DNA from 4 places in the Streptomyces yunnanensis genome. Region 1 is predicted to be linked to each of the others. Evidence: riboswitches for the same ligand, from Rfam matches in the RefSeq annotation. Region 1 holds a riboswitch; each other region holds the start of a gene.
The links. Region 1 has a riboswitch for cyclic di-AMP ahead of MOV08_RS12260 (M23 family metallopeptidase). Riboswitches for the same ligand answer to the same signal wherever they lie in the genome.
Positions count from the first base shown of each region.

Region 2: it holds a riboswitch for cyclic di-AMP, as region 1 does, so the genes downstream of both, MOV08_RS25130 (transglycosylase family protein) here and MOV08_RS12260 (M23 family metallopeptidase) in region 1, are expected to answer to the same signal.
Region 3: it holds a riboswitch for cyclic di-AMP, as region 1 does, so the genes downstream of both, MOV08_RS22750 (M23 family metallopeptidase) here and MOV08_RS12260 (M23 family metallopeptidase) in region 1, are expected to answer to the same signal.
Region 4: it holds a riboswitch for cyclic di-AMP, as region 1 does, so the genes downstream of both, MOV08_RS17415 (C40 family peptidase) here and MOV08_RS12260 (M23 family metallopeptidase) in region 1, are expected to answer to the same signal.

Region 1 is NZ_CP095749.1:2,809,013-2,812,941, forward strand. It holds gene MOV08_RS12255 (GntR family transcriptional regulator) at 29-715, opposite strand; gene MOV08_RS12260 (M23 family metallopeptidase) at 961-1,740, opposite strand; cyclic di-AMP (ydaO/yuaA leader) riboswitch at 1,754-1,909, opposite strand; gene MOV08_RS12265 (M16 family metallopeptidase) at 2,207-3,589, opposite strand; gene MOV08_RS12270 (M16 family metallopeptidase) at 3,628-3,929, opposite strand, start outside.
Region 2 is NZ_CP095749.1:5,741,093-5,745,021, reverse strand. It holds gene eno (phosphopyruvate hydratase) at 1-472, opposite strand, end outside; gene MOV08_RS25130 (transglycosylase family protein) at 756-1,448, opposite strand; cyclic di-AMP (ydaO/yuaA leader) riboswitch at 1,456-1,625, opposite strand; gene MOV08_RS25125 (transglycosylase family protein) at 1,885-2,976, opposite strand; gene MOV08_RS25120 (cytochrome P450 family protein) at 3,232-3,929, opposite strand, start outside.
Region 3 is NZ_CP095749.1:5,227,460-5,231,388, reverse strand. It holds gene MOV08_RS22760 (hypothetical protein) at 1-68, shown strand, start outside; gene MOV08_RS22755 (aldo/keto reductase) at 150-1,115, opposite strand; gene MOV08_RS22750 (M23 family metallopeptidase) at 1,237-2,628, opposite strand; cyclic di-AMP (ydaO/yuaA leader) riboswitch at 2,640-2,786, opposite strand; gene MOV08_RS22745 (DUF2332 domain-containing protein) at 3,210-3,929, shown strand, end outside.
Region 4 is NZ_CP095749.1:4,079,357-4,083,285, reverse strand. It holds partial or broken gene MOV08_RS17425 (C40 family peptidase) at 15-371, opposite strand; gene MOV08_RS17420 (hypothetical protein) at 960-1,313, shown strand; gene MOV08_RS17415 (C40 family peptidase) at 1,463-2,605, opposite strand; cyclic di-AMP (ydaO/yuaA leader) riboswitch at 2,614-2,782, opposite strand; gene pcrA (DNA helicase PcrA) at 3,035-3,929, shown strand, end outside.

The DNA.
Region 1 (3,929 bases):
CGCCATCTCTTTGTATACGGGGCGAGTGTTAAGTGCGGGCGCGTGCCGTGTTGACGGCTCGTTTCGGCTCCCTCACCACGGGAGCGGCGCGCCGCAGCCGGTACACGGGAAGCGACCGCTCGATGTGGGCCGCCATGAGGGCACGGGCGCGTTCCGCGTCCCCCCGGGCGATCGCGTCAAGCACGGCACCGTGTTCGTCCCACGAGTCGGTGACTCGGGTCGGCGGTTCCACGACGTACATCCACTCGATCTTGCGCCGCAGCTGGGTGAGCAGTGCCGTGAGGCTGGGGCTGCCGGTCGCCTGGGCGAGCGTCTCGTGGAACCAGCTGTCCAGTTGGCGCAGGTCGGCGGGGTGGCCGTGGCGGGCCCGCTCCCGGCCGAGCCGTACCAGGCCGCGCAACACCTTCAGGTGGGCGGAGCTGCGGCGGGCGGCCGCGCGGGCGGCGCCCAGCGGCTCCAGGAGGGCACGGATGTCGAGAAGGTCGGCGGCCTCCTGTTCGTCGAGTTCGGCGACGCAGGCGCCCGCGTGGTGGCGGGTGGTGACGAATCCCTCGGACTGGAGGGTGCGCAGCGCTTCCCGCACGGGGACCCTGGAAACGCCGTAGCGCGCGGCGAGAATGTCCTCGATCAGCCGACTCCCCGGCGCGAGTACGCCGGAGACGATGTCGTCGCGAATCGCTGTGCACACCGCATGCGCGGAAATATGGCCTCGCATCGTCCGTGCCTCCGCCGTAATCTCCGAAAAAGTGCCGCCCCGTCGGCGACTTTCTCCGACTCTATTCGAACGCGGAGGGTTTTCCCTCAGCATGTCGTGAATTCACCGACGCTTTTCGGCCGGTGCGCACGGCCTCCGGGCGGGCGGTGCGCCGGCGGCCCCGGGGGACGACGGAGCCCCGGCCCACCAGGGTGGCGGGCCGGGGCTCCGGGGGACGGTGCTGCGGCGGAGAGATCCGGGTGAGGTCAGACGGTGACGCCGTGCGCGCGGAGGTAGGCGACGGGGTCGATGTCCGAGCCGTAGTCGGGGCCCGTCCGCGCCTCGAAGTGGAGGTGCGGGCCGGTGGTGTTGCCGGTGTTGCCGGAGAGGGCGATCTGCTGCCCGGGGGTCACCGTCTGGCCGACCGTCACCCCGATCGACGACAGGTGACCGTATTGGGTGTACGTGCCGTCGTTCATCTTGATCACGATGTTGTTGCCGTACGCGCCGCCCCAGCCGGCCTCGACGACGGTGCCCGAGCCCACGGCGTGGACGGACGTGCCGGAGGCGGCGTGGAAGTCGATGCCGGTGTGGCTGCCGGAGGACCACAGGCCGCTGGACGCCTTGTACGCGGTGGAGACGTAGGAGCCGGTGACGGGGGCGACGAAGGTGTTGAGGCGCTTGCGCTCGGCCTCGCGGGCGGCGCGCACCTTGGCCGCGCGCTCCTCGTCGGCCTTCTTCTTCGCCACCTCGGCCAGCCGCAGGGCCTCCGCCTCGGCCTTCGCCCGGGCCGCGGTGGCCTCGGCGGCCGCCTGCTGCGCGTCGGCCTGGGCCTCGATCCGGACGGCGAGCTCGTCACCCATCACGACGGCCTGCTGGAGGCCGGTGTCGTGGTGGGCCGCCTCGCTCGTGGCGGCCAGCGCGGGCGACGCCACGGAGGCGACGACACCGGAGGCGGCGAGGGTGGCTATGCCGGCGAGGTTGCGGGTGGTACGAGCGGTGCGGGTCGCGCGGCGGTGCTTCCCGGTGGCACGGGTGAACGCCATGTACTGGCTGGTCCTTTCCTTCCTTCTCGCCTACCGGGTTAGCTGACGGGTTCGGAGCAGGAAGGTCTCCTACGGGTTCCTCCGGAGAGGCGCCCGATTCACCCCAAGGGACATGTGGGTCCCCGGCTCCCCTGGCTCGCGCCGTACGGGGACTCGGCGATGGCTGCCCGGTGCCACTGTTGTGGCGGACTTGTGACGAACAGCCGGACCGACGCTAATCGGGACAACTTTCAATCGGCAAACAGAACCGGATTTTTGTGCGCCACGCCACACGCGAAACGGGCAACCGGCACAACCGGCCGGGCATCTCCGACCGCCCGCCGCGCGTGATCCCGCGGAGCCGTGTGCGCCTCGGAAGTCACGGACCCGGCGCGCACACGCAGCGGCTCCCGTGGCAACTGACCACCACGGGAGCCGCTTTGTCGATAAGTGACGAGCCGTCTGCTGACCGCCGTCACCGACGGGATCAGCCGCTGACGACCGTCACCTCGCCGATGCCCAACGCCTTGACGGGCTCGGCGATCTGCGCCGCGTCACCGACCAGGATCGTCACCAGCCGGTCCACCGGGAAGGCGCTCACGACCGCCGCGGTCGCCTCGACGGTGCCGGTCTTGGCGAGCCGGGCGTACAACTGCGCCTGGTAGTCGTCCGGGAGCTGCTGCTCCACCTGGTCGGCCAGCGTCCCCGCGACGGCCGCGGCGGTCTCGTACTTCAGCGGCGCGACACCGACGAGGTTCTGCACCGCGACGTCACGCTCGGCGTCCGTGAGCCCCTCCGCCGCGAGGGTGCGCAGCACCGTCCACAGGTCCTGGAGGGCCGGCCCGGTGGACGCGGTGTCCACCGACCCGCTGATGGCGAGCAGGGCGGCGCCGGTGGCCCCCTCCGGCGAGGACGGGGCGGAGGAGCGCAGCACCTGCCCGAAGGCGCGCACCCCGTAGGTGTAGCCCTTCTCCTCGCGCAGCACACGGTCCAGCCGGGACGTGAGGGTGCCGCCCAGGCAGTAGGTGCCGAGCACCTGGGCGGGCCACACCTGGTCGTGCCGGTCGGCGCCGACCCGCCCGATGAGCAGCTGCGTCTGGACGGCGCCCGGGCGGTCGACGATCACCACGCGCCCGGCGTCGTCGGCCACGACCGCGGAGGGCTTCGGGGGCTCGGCGGTGGAACCCGTCCAGGCGCCCAGGGTGCCGGCCAGCGCCGCGTCCAGGTCGACGCCGGTGAAGTCGCCGACGATGACGGCGGTGCCGGTGGCGGGCCGGACATGCGTGTCGTAGAAGGCGCGGACGGCGGCCGCGTCGATCCGCGCGACGGTCTCCTCGGTGCCCTGGCGGGGCCGGGACATCCGGGAGGTGGCCGGGAACAGTTCCTTCGACAGCGCCATCGCGGCACGCCGGGCCGGGTTGGCCAGCTCGTGCGGGATCTCGTCGAGGCGGTTGCCGACGAGCCGCTCGATCTCGCTGTCGGGGAAGGCGGGGGCGCGCAGCGCGTCGGCGAGCAGCCCGAGGGCGCGCGGCAGCCGGGAGGCGGGGACCTCCAGGGAGACCCGCACACCGGGGTGGTCGGCGTGCGCGTCCAGAGTGGCGCCGCAGCGCTCTAGCTCGGCGGCGAACTCCTCCGCGGTGTGCTTGTCGGTGCCCTCGGACAGGGCGCGGGCCATGATCGTGGCAACGCCGTCGAGACCCTCGGGCTCGGTCTCCAGAGGGGCGACGAGGTTGACCTCCACGGCGACGACCTGCTGGCCGGGGCGGTGGCTGGTCAGGAGGGTCAGCCCGTTGGCCAGCCGGCTGCGCTCGGGGGCCGGGAAGGCCCACGGCTTGGGGGTGCCGCCCCGGGGCTGCGGGTGGAACTCCATGGTGCTCACGGGGGCGTCTGCGGGGGTGGTGGCGTCGGTCACTTGGCCGCCTCCTCTTCCTCGGTGCCGGCGGCGTCGGTCTGCGCGGTGGGCTCGTAGACGAGCACGGCGCGGTTGTCGGGGCGCAGGCGGGCCTTGGCGATCGTCTGCACCTCCAGCGGGCTGATCTCCAGGACGCGCTGGACGGCGGTGAGCGCGAGCTGCGGGTCGCCGAACAGGACGGCGAAGCGGCACAGTTCGTCGGCGCGCCCACTGACCGTGGCAAGCCGGTCCAGCCATTCGCGCTCCAGTTGGGCCTGCGCCCGCTCCATCTCCTCCGGGGTCGGCCCCTCTTCGGCGA
Region 2 (3,929 bases), 2.9 Mb from region 1:
TCGGGACGGGCAGCACGTGCGCGTTCGGGCCACCGAGGTAGCGGAACAGCGGCAGGTCGCTGGCCTCGGAGGCGGCGTGCGCGACGGCGAGGGAGACGCCGAGGATGGCGTTGGCGCCGAGCGAGCCCTTGTTGTCGGTGGCGTCCAGGTCGAACATCGCCTGGTCGATCAGCCGCTGCTCGGTCGCGTCGTAGCCGACGAGCTCCGGGCCGATCTGCTCGATGACGGCCAGGACGGCCTTCTCCACGCCCTTGCCGAGGTAGCGGTTGGGGTCACCGTCCCGCAGCTCGACGGCCTCGAAGGCGCCGGTCGAGGCGCCGGACGGGACGGCGGCACGGCCGGTGCTGCCGTCGTCGAGGCCGACCTCGACCTCGACCGTGGGATTACCTCGCGAGTCGAGAATTTCGCGGGCTACGACGACGTCGATGGACGGCACGTTGTCTCCTTCAGGGGTGTCTGGAGTTCTCGGCATGAGCCTAACGGCCCCGGGGGGATCCGCTCGCCCGTGGCCCGCTCCGTGGGACGAAAAAACCCAACAAGCAGAACGAAATCCCAGTTCACAGGAGGTTTCGGGGCATTGTTCGCTATGCGGGGAACGTCGTGCCGGGCCGCTCGGGGCGCCGGGGACGGCGCGCGCCGCGTCGGTGCCGGTGGGGACGGCCGGGCGGCCGGGTCCGGCAACGGAGAAGCCCCGCCACGGCGCGCTCGGGGGTACGCGCCGCGGCGGGGCAGCTCTCTCGGGCAGCCGGATCGGCTCAGATGCTGAGCTTCTGGCCCGGGAAGATCAGGTTGGGGTTGCCGCCGACGACGGACTTGTTGGCGGCGTAGAGCGCCTTCCAGTTGGTGCCGTGCGCCTTGGCGATCTTGGCGAGGGTGTCGCCCGACTTGACGGTGTAGGTGTCACCGGAGCGGTGCGCGTCCTGCGGGGCGGCCGGCTGGGCCTTCTCGGCCTTCTTCTCGGCCTTCTCGCGGACCGGGGCGGACTTCTTGGTGGAGCCCTCGGTCTGCTTGCGGGCCTCGGTGCCCTGGCTCTTCTTGACGGTGGAGCCGGAGGGGTTGACGGCGGCGGCCGGGCCACCGGAGGTCAGACCACCGGCAGCGGCGCAGCCCCAGGCACCCGGGCCCTGCATGGCGAGCAGCTTCTCGGCGACGGCGATCTGCTGGTCCTTGGTGGCCAGGTCGGCGCGGGCCGCGTACTTGGTGCCACCGGCGGCGGCCCAGCTGGAGTTCGAGAACTGCAGGCCACCGTAGTAGCCGTTACCGGTGTTGATCGACCAGTTGCCGCTGGACTCGCACTGGGCGACCTTCTCCCAGGTGGCGACCGAGGCGGCGGAAGCAGAGGTGGCGCCCATCAGCGGAACGGCGACGGCGGCGCCGGCGACACCGGCCAGGGTGGCGACGCGGACGGCCTTGGAGCTGCGGCGGTGCTTGCCCTTGTTGATCAGCATCGTGCGTTCGTTTCCTCACCGACGCCTACGAGGTGAGCTGTCGGGTTCGGGCCGTGTGAGCTGCCCGGCCGTGTGTGCTGCACACACGACTTCACCCCAAGCCGACTGACCCGCTCTCACGGGCGGGGTCGGCACTTACCTTGGGTCCCCCGCTCCTGCCTTCGGCGCTTGCGCGTCGTCGACTCCGACCGCCGGCAGGACTCGGCGTGCGATCGAAGGGCCCGCTTTGGCGAGCGGTCCTGACCGTAAGCAGTAACCCTGTTGGTGTTCAAACCCCATCTTCTGAACCAAGTTGACCGTTTTTGATCACCACGCGGGTCATTTCCGCAGGTAGGCCCCGGTATGGCAACGGGGGACAGGTCCGGACCCATCCCCCGCAACGAGAGCCATATCTCACTTTTACGAAACGCCGCGAAAGACGGCGAACTGCCGGTAACTACCCCTGTGTCCGCCCGAGATCGAGCACCTGACCGGGGTGGATCAGATCCGCGTCGGAGCCGATGACGTCCTGGTTGCGGTGGTAGAGCGCGGGCCAGCCGCCCGGCAGGTCATGACTGACGGCGATCTCTGACAGGTTGTCACCCGGGCGCACGCGGTAGCTGCCGGCCTCCGCCGGGGGCGTACGGGGCGCCTCGCCGCCGCGGGAGGCGTGCCGGCCGCGGCCGCCGTCCCGGCCGTCGCCGGCCTCCGTACCGTCGCCGGGCGTCCCGCGGTGCTTGCCGGTGGCGGGCGGCGTAGCGGGGTCGCCGGGCCGGTCCTGGCCGCCGGGCGCGGTGGAGTCGGACGGGGCGGGCGACGCCGGGTCGGCCGGGTCCGTCGAGCCCGACGGGCCGGACGGCGCGGACGGGTCTGCCGGGTCCGCCGGAGAGGTGGACGGGCTTCCCGACGGGGAGCCCGACGGGGAGTCGGTGGGTGCCCCGGAGTCGGACGGGGCGGGCGAGGCGGACGAGGAGCCCGACGGCTCCGGGGTCGCCGAGGGCGCGTGCGGGCCGTCCGCGCCGGCGTCGGAGCCGCTGCCGGCGTCCGGGCCGCGGTCCGTGCCGGAGTCACCGCCGGACGGCTCCGGCGTCCGGGTGGCCGGGTCCGGGTGGCCCTGGTCGCCGCCCGCCGTGTCGGAGTCGCCCCCCGCGTCGTCGGAGGCGCCGCCGCCGTTGTGGCCGTGCGTCGGCCGCGGCGAGGGGCGGGTGGTGGGGCCCGGGTCGACGCGGGGCTTGCGGCCGTCCTTGGTCAGTCCGGCGTTCACCGCGCAGCTGGGGAAGGCGTCCGGGCCGCGGTCGTCGAGTATCGCCTCGGCCACGGCTATCTGCTGGGCGCGACTGGCGAGGTCGGGGCGGGAGGCGTAGGCGGTGCCGCCGTAGTCGTTCCACATCTCCTGGGTGAGCTGGAGACCGCCGTAGAAGCCGTTGCCGGTGGCGGCGCTCCACACCCCGCCGCTCTCGCACTGCGCGACCTTGTCCCAGGTCGTCGTGTCGGCGGCGTGCGCGCCGCTCGCCGCGAACAGCGGCAGGGCCAGGCCCGCGCCGGTCACTCCTGCCGTGACAAAAATGGCCGGTGCTTGTCGGGGGCGACGATGCCGGCCGTTCCCGGAACGCATGCGGTTGCCTTTCGCGCGGCGGTTGAGTTGTCGGATCGGCGGCGGAAGGGGTGCCGTGCGGCAACCCGTGGCCGACCTCGATCGTCGGAGGAAAGGTAGCCGGGGTCACGGGCAGTCACAAGTCGGTGTAGCGGAGATCACGCAATGATTACGTAGCTGACGGAGCGTCAATTATGCGACTGTTCCTGGTCAGGGCCGCTCGGGCGTGAACTCCACCGGCAGGGTGCGCAGTCCGCGCATGATGAGCCCGCCGCGCCAGCGCAAATCATCAGGTTCCGCCGCAAGTCGGAGGTCCGGGAGTCGGGTCAACAGAGTGGCGAGCGCGGTCTGTCCTTCGAGGCGTGCCAGGGGTGCGCCGAGGCAGTAGTGGATGCCGTGCCCGTATCCCAGATGCGGGTTGTCACGCCGCGTGAGGTCGAGCACGTCGGGCTCGTCGAAGCGCGCCGGATCGCGGTCGGCGGCGGCCAGCACCACCAGGACCGGATCCCCCTCGGCGATCCGCGCGCCACCCAGCGTCAGGTCCCGGGTCGCGTACCGCCAGGTGGCCAGCTCCACCGGCCCGTCGTAGCGGAGCAGCTCCTCGACGGCGGTGGCGAGCAGCTCGGTGTCGTCGGCCGCGATCGACTTCTGGAGCAGTTCGCGCTGGGCGGGGTGGCGGAGCAGCGCATAGATGCCGTTGCCGATCAGATTGACCGTGGTCTCAAATCCGGCAAACAGCAACACAAAGCACATAGCGGCGGCCTCGTTCTCGGTGAGGTGCTCGCCGTGGTCGGAGGCCCGGATCAGGCCGGAGATCAGGTCGTCGCCGAGCGCGCCGCGCTTGCGGTGGATCAGCTCGGCCAGATAGGCCCGCATCTTCTTGACGGAGCGGGCGACCCCGCCGCGCG
Region 3 (3,929 bases), 2.4 Mb from region 1:
CTTCGGTGTTCGCGGTGGCCGGCGGCGTCGCCCTGGCCTCGTGGGCGGTGGCGGACCGACGCGGCTGAGGCGCCGCCGGGCCGGGTCCGCGCGACCGACGGCGGCCGGCGGCGCGGGGGCCTGTGCGGGCCCCGCACCGCCGTGCCGCGTCAGGCCGATGCCTCCGTGAGGAGGGACATCTCGGCGTCGGTGAGGACGAGTTCGTTGACGGCCAGCAGGGCAGGGAGCTGGGACACCGTGCGCGCGCTGGCGATGGGGGCCGCGACGGTGGGCCGGGCGGCGAGCCAGGCGAGGGCGATGGTGGTCGGCTCGGCGCCGTGGGCCGCGGCGACGGTGTCGAGGGCCTCCAGGACGCGGCGGCCGCGGTCGGTCGCGAGGTAGCCGGCGGCCTTCTCCGAGCGGGCGCTGTCGACACTGGCGCCCGGGCGGTACTTGCCGGTCAGGAAGCCGGAGGCGAGCGCGTAGTACGGGACGGCGGCGACGCCGTTGCGGGCGGCCACGTCGGCGAGTTCGCCCTCGTAGGTGTCGCGGGAGACGAGGTTGTAGTGCGGCTGGAGGGCCACGTAGCGGGCCACGCCCTCGCGGTCGGAAAAGTCCAGCGACTCCTGGAGGCGCCGGGCCGAGATGTTGGACGCGGCGATCTCGCGGACCTTGCCCGCCTTGACGAGGTCGTCGAGGGCGGTCAGGAACTCGCCCACCTCGACGGACTCGTCGTCGTAGTGGGTGTAGTAGAGGTCGATGTGGTCCGTGCGCAGCCGGGACAGCGAGAGGTCCACGGCGGTCTTGATGGTGGCGGCGGACAGGCCCTTGTGGTCGGGGTGGGCGCCGACCTTGGTGGCGATCACGACGTCGTCGCGGTTGCCGCGGGCCGCGAGCCAGTTGCCGAGGACGGTTTCGGACTCGCCGCCCTTGTTGCCCGGCACCCATGCCGAGTAGACGTCGGCGGTGTCGATGAAGTTGCCGCCGCCGGCCACGTAGGCGTCGAGAACGGCGAAGGACTCGGCTTCGTCGGCGGTCCAGCCGAAGACGTTGCCGCCGAGGCAGAGGGTGGAGACGGACAGCGAACCGAGCGACTTCGGGGTGGGGGCGGAGCCTTGGGCGTGTGTCACGGTCATGCCCGTTACAACGTCAGGACGTGGGGAGTTATTCCTCGTTCGGCGTCCGTCCGGGGGCCGGGGTCCGGGGCCCGATCGGTCCCGTCGGCCGCCCACGGGGCGTGGGCGGCCGGCCGGTCCGTCAGACGGCGGTCCCGCGGTCGCGCAGCCAGGACACCGGGTCCGTCGGTGCGCCGGCGTCCGGGCGGACCTCCAGGTGGAGATGCGGACCGGTGGCGTTCCCGGTGGCGCCGACCCGGCCGATCACGTCGCCCGTGTGGACCCTGCCCGTCGTCTTGACCATCGAGGACAGGTGGCAGAACCAGAGCTGCGTGCCGTCGTCGAGGGTGAGGACGATGCGGTAGCCGTACCCGCCGGCCCAGCCCGCCTGGGTGATGGTCCCGTCGTGAACCGCCTTGACCAGCGTGCCCGTTGGGGCCGTGAAGTCCTGTCCGGTGTGGTCCGCGGCCCAGCGGTCGTCGGACTGCCCGAAGCCGGCGGCGAGGGTGTACGAGGAGACCGGCGCGACGAAGGTCCGCGTCGGGTGGGCGCGGTGGTCGGCCGCCGGTGGGGCCGGGGCGTCGGCCGCCGCCGCCCGGGGTGCGGTCCCCTGCGCCGCCGGAGGCGCGGCCTCCGTGCGCTCCTCGGCGGCGCCGGCCTGTTTCGCCGCCCCCTGCTGCCCGGGCGCGCCCTGGTCCGCCTGCGGGGCGGCGGCGTGCTCGGCGGCCGTACCGGCCTCCGGCTCCGCGGCGTCCTGTGGGGCGTCGGTCTGAGGGGCGTCGGCCTGCTGGACGTCAGCCTGCTGGAGGATGCGGTTGCGCAGCGCCTCGGCCGCGCCCGCGGGTCGGGCGTCCTGGGCGGCCTCGTCGGGGGCGGTGCCGGTCCGGGAGGGGGCGACGGAGGGGCCGGCGGAGGCGGCGAGCGCCGTGCCGGTCTCCTGGCCCGTGCCGTCGCCGTCGGCCGCCCCGCCGGGGTCGGGCATCGATATCGGCACCGGCGGCCGGCCCTGGGCCGCGGCCACCCCGCTCGCGCCGACCGCCGCGATCACGCCGACGCCCAGTGCCGTGCCGCCGCGCGCGAGACCGCCGCTGCGCGCTCTGGCCACCCGGTGCTTGCCGCGGATCGCGCGGAGCGGCCCGTCGTCGTCGCTCGGCTCGTCGGCCGGGAGCCACTCGTCGCCGGTCCCGTCGCCTTCGCCGCGGGCCTCGCCCCCGCCTTCGGGGCCGGGGGACGGCGCGTCACCGGGCAGCGCGCCCTGTGCCGACCAGTGGTGCGGCGGCGAGCTCTGGGCCGTCTGGGAAGCCGGGGGCGCCTGGCCGTGGGAGAGGTCGCGGGAGAACGGCTCCTGGGGCGACCGCCCTTCCCTCAACCCGCCGGCGATCGGCGGGACTTGGGCCGGCTGGACGGGAGCGGCGGCCCCGGAGGGACCGGCCGGACCGACGGGGGCACCGAAGCCGACCGCGCCACTGAAGTCGGCGGGGCCACCGAGGCCGTAGGTGGACGGGCCATGTGGGGTGGGCCTGTTGGACGCCACGGGGGCGCACTCCTTTCCTTCCTTCTCGCCTACCGGGTTAGCTGACGGGTTCGGAGCAGGAAGGTCTCCTACGGGCACCGCTTGGCGAGAGGCGCCCGATTCACCCCAAGAGGGTGGTTCCCCGGTTCCCTCTACTCAATTCCCGGCAATTCCAGGCGGATCCGTCGGGGCCCCTCGAAACCGGTTGATCCGGGCGACTCGACGCGGGTCGAGGACACGGGTCGGGTCGTGCGAACAGCCGGCTCGGGCGGGTGACTCGGAGACGTTCTGGGCATGCGGGAACAGCGCGTGCGGGATTCGGCGTCGGCGCACGGTGCCGCCATTGGCGACGGCTGGGACGACCGCGCTCCGTTATCGGACAGTAATAGAGACGACGAGGGAAATCCAAGCGTTCCCTTGAATCCGCGGGGGTTCCGCAGGCTCCCCCTAGGGGCCCGCGGCAGGGACGTTCGCTACCAATTCGTCCGCAACCTGGGCGAGTTGGCGCCACACCGCCAAACGATCTCGCGACGATTGTGCGCCACTCGTTATGCGGAGGGACGCACGTCGATCACGGAGAGTGAGGACGGTAACGTCGCCCCATGGTCGTCAACGTCGCGAACACCGGAAACGCCGGGAACACGGTCAGCACCCCGCAGGAAATGGCGGTCCGGTACTGGGAGTTCTCCCGGCAACAGGCCCGGGGACGGTCCGACGCCCACGAGGAGCTGTCCGCCCGGATCAGCCACGACGACGAGCTCTGCGAACTGCTCGCGGCTTCGCTGCCGGCCGGCCACAAGCAGCAGCCGGACCTCCTGCTCGCCGCGGTGCGCCAGCTCGACGGTCCGCACGCGGAATGGGGGCCGCGCGGCGCGGCGGCATACGGGCGCTGGCGCGAGTGGACGATCCGGCACTGGGACGAGGTCCGCTCGGTGATCATGCGCCGCTCCGCCCGGACCGACGAACCGGCCCGGTGCGCCACCCTGCTGCCGCTGCTGGCCCGTATGCCGCAGCCACTGGCCCTCCTGGAAGTCGGGACGCCGGCGGGGCTGTGCCTCTACCCGGACCGGTACCGCTACCAGTACGTCCAGGAGGACGGCCGCGCGATGGACGGCCCGGGTGCCGCGGACAGCCCGGTCACGTTCACCTGCCGCGCGAGCGGGTTCGCGCCCGATGGCGAGGGTGGCGCGGCGGCGCTGCCCGGCGCCCTGCCCGAGGTCGTCTGGCGCGGCGGCATCGACCCGGCGCCGCTCGACCCCTTCGGGGAGGCGGACGACCTGCGGTGGCTGCGCGCCCTCGTCTGGCCCGGTGACGAGGCCCGT
Region 4 (3,929 bases), 1.3 Mb from region 1:
CGCGCGGGCGTCCGCTATGCCGGGCGGGTCGCGCCCGCGAAGGGCAGGCGGTCGAGCGGGGCGATCTCGACGGGTGCCCCCGGATGCGGGGCGTGGATCATCTCGCCGCCGCCGACGTAGAGGCCCACGTGGCTGATGCCGGAGTAGAAGAACACCAGGTCCCCGGGGGCGAGTTGGGGCCAGTCGACGCGGGTGCCGGAGGTGATCTGGGTGTAGGTCGTCCGGGGCAGTGTGACGCCGCCGGCCCGCCACGCGGCCAGGGTCAGGCCCGAGCAGTCGTAGGCGGCCGGGCCGGTCGCGCCCCAGGCGTAGGGCTTGCCGAGGGCGCCGTGGGCGAAGGCCACCGCCCGGGCGGCGCGGTCGCCGGGCGCCGGGGCGGGCGGCGCGGGTGCGGCGACGGCCGGTTCCAGGGCGCGCGGCAACGCGTACGCCGGGCGGCGCGGGGCGGCGGCCTCCGGGGAGCGCTCCGCGGTGGCGACGGGGTGGCCGCCGAGCCGGCGGACGCTGCCCAGCCGGCGGGCCCAGCCGGAAACCGCGGTGGCCTGGTGGCTGCCGGTGCGCTCCAGGACCGTGGCGCCGTCCAGGTAGCGCTGCGGGTCCGCGGCGAGCAGCAGCCCGGTGCGGGCGGTGCGGGCCGTACGGGGCCCGGCCGGCGGGGGTGCGAGCGGCGGCCGCTCACCGGCCGTGTGGTGCGACGCCATGGCGGCCGTCACTTCCTTCCCTGCGGGCGGATACGACCGGCGGGGTACGGGCCCGGTCGCCTGCAGGAGGAAGCTAGGCCCGGTGTCGCCGTCGGGAACCCCCTTGCCCGGCATTGCCCGATTCCGACCGCCACCGTGCGGGGGATGAACGGCCCGAAGGCCGGGGGAGGGCCGAGGGGCGGTGGGCCCTGACCGAAGCGGGCATCACGGGCGCCCTGCCGGAAAGGGCGTGCTATGGGGCGGATACGATCCAGCACTATGGACGTAGTAATCAATGTCTTCGTCGCCCTGCACATCATCGGCATCGCCTCCCTCCTGGGCGGCTTCCTGACCCAGATGAAGGCGATGGGCGCGGGCACCGCCCGCTTCGTGCCGGCCATGCTGCACGGCGCGCTGACGATGCTGGTCACCGGCATCGTCCTGGTCGGCCTGAACCAGATGCAGGACCACTCGCTCAACAACATCAAGATCGGCATCAAGATGGCCGTCCTGGTGGTGATCCTGGCGCTGGTCTACGTCAAGCGCGACGAGGAGAAGCTCCCCAAGCCGCTCTTCGGCGCGGTCGGCGGACTCACCATGCTCAACATCTTCATCGCGGTGCTCTGGACCTGAGCCGCCTGCCCGGCCCCGGGCCCCGCATCGCCGCAGCGACGACTCACCGCGCGGTCATCCCGCTCCGTACTTCCCAAAGACGGCGGATGACCGCGCGGCGGCGTGTGGGGGGTGGTTCATGACGGGCGCGCGGCGCGCCCGTGCGCCGGCTACGCGGGCCGGACGCTGCCGTAGATCGGCATGCCGTAGATCGACTCCACCCGGACGCTGGCGCCCGGGTGCGGGGCGTGGATCATCTCGCCGCCGCCGATGTACATCCCGACGTGGCTGATGTCGTTGAAGAAGAACACCAGGTCACCGGGTTGGAGATCGCTGCTGGAGACCCGGGTGCCGACCTTGACCTGGTCCCAGGTCGTGCGCGGCAGATCGACCCCGGCGGCCCGCCACGCGGCCTGCGTCAGCCCCGAGCAGTCGTAGGAGCTGGGCCCGGTCGCGCCCCAGACGTACGGCTTGCCGATCTGGGAGCGGGCGAAGGCGAGCGCCTTCCCGGCCTTGGTGGAGTACGAGCCGCTGTCGGAGCTGCCGCCCCCCGAACCGGTGCCGGTCCCTGAGCCGGCACCGCCGCCGGGCTGCTGCTGGCGCTGCTGGGCCTCCTTGCGGGCCTCCTCGGCGGCCTTGCGCTGGGCCTCCGCCTCCTTCTGGCGCTCCAGTTCGGCCAGCCGCGCCTTCTCCTGGGCGGTCAGCCGGGACAGCAGCTGCCGGGCCTCGGCCAGCTTGGACTGAACGTTTCGCTTGGTCTCCTTCAGGGTCTCCTGCGACTGCTGGAGGGCCTCCAGGCTGTGGGTGGCCTCCGCCCGCTGACGGGCGGCGGTCGCGGCCTGGTCCTCGTAGTCGGTGATCGCCTGCTTCTGCCGTCCGGTCAACTGCTCCATCAGGTGGTTGCGGTCGACGAACTGCTGCGGGTCCTTGGCGAGCATCAGCTGGGCGGTCGGGCTGATCCCGCCGGTCTGGTACTGCGCCGAGGCGAACGCGCCCAGCCGGCGGCGGGACTCGTTCATCTTGTCCGCGAGCCGGGCAGCCTCGTCGAGGAGGCGGTTCACGGTGCGCTGCTGGCCGTCCGCCTTCTCCTTGGCGCCGTTGTACTTCTGGGTGGCCACCTCGGCCTGCCGGTACAGGTCGTCGACCTTCTGCTTGACCTCTCCGATGGAGGGCTGCGGCGCATTCGGGGCGGCGTTCGCGGTCTGCGAGAGCAGCGTGACCGAGGCCAGCGCCGCGGTGGTGAGCCCGGCCGCGGTGCGACGGCCGCCGGGCGTGGCGAGTATGGGGGTGCGCGGCTTGCGATGGGACGCCAAGGCCGGCGACTCCTTCCGTGGACCGCCTACCGGGTTAGCTGTCGGGTTCGGGCGGTGTGCTGACGGAAGGCTTGCCCTACGACCGCTGCGTCCGCCTGGCGACGGCCGCACCGGTCGATTCACCCCAGTGGTGCTTGTGGGTCCCCGGCTCCGGGTGCCTGACGGCAGGACCGGACTCGGCGGGGGCGGCCCGTGCGGACGCTGTCGTCCGCGGGGACAGCGGGCTGCCCGAGCGAGACCGTAGCCAACTCGTGTGGCTCCTGTGAAGGCTGATGTTCGATATGCCCGAAACCTTTTCGTGACCTCACGGTGAGTGTCGCCACGTTTCCGGGCACGAGCGCACAAGTTACCGCCCCGGCCGGCGCAGTACCGGGGCAATCCGCCACTCCGGGACCGGTTGTCAGTGCGGCGGCCTAGACTCGGTGGGCGATGAGCAGCCTCTTTGACGACAGCTTCCTGGCGGACCTCGGCCCCCCGGACGAGGAGCCCCCGCCCCCGCCCGAGGACGAGCCCGGCCCGGCCCCCGAGGACGTGCCCGCCGACCTCTTCGGCGGCAAGTTCGACGCGCCCGTGACCAGGGAGTCCTACTACCGCGACGGTGCCGCCCGCCCGGCCATCGACCCGGCGGCGCTCCTGGAGGGGCTCAACGACCAGCAGAAGGCCGCCGTCGCGCACAGCGGCAGCCCGCTGCTGATCGTGGCCGGCGCCGGCTCCGGCAAGACCCGGGTGCTCACCCACCGGATCGCCCACCTGCTCGCCGAGCGCCACGTCCACCCCGGCCAGATCCTCGCGATCACCTTCACCAACAAGGCCGCGGGCGAGATGAAGGAGCGCGTCGAGGAGCTGGTCGGCCCGCGCGCCAACGCCATGTGGGTCTCCACGTTCCACAGCGCCTGCGTGCGGATCCTGCGCCGGGAGTCCAAGCGGCTGGGCTTCACGTCGTCCTTCTCGATCTACGACGCGGCCGACTCCAAGCGCCTGATGGCCCTGGTCTGCCGCGACCTCGACCTGGACCCCAAGCGCTTCCCGCCCAAGTCCTTCAGCGCGAAGATCTCCAACCTCAAGAACGAGCTCATCGACGAGGAGACCTTCGCCGGCACGGCCGCCGACGGCTTCGAGAAGACCCTGGCCCAGGCGTACGCGATGTACCAGGCGCGGCTGCGCGAGGCCAACGCCCTGGACTTCGACGACATCATCATGACGACGGTCCACCTGCTCCAGGCGTTCCCGGACGTCGCCGAGCACTACCGCCGCCGCTTCCGCCACGTCCTGGTCGACGAGTACCAGGACACCAACCACGCCCAGTACACCCTCGTCCGCGAGC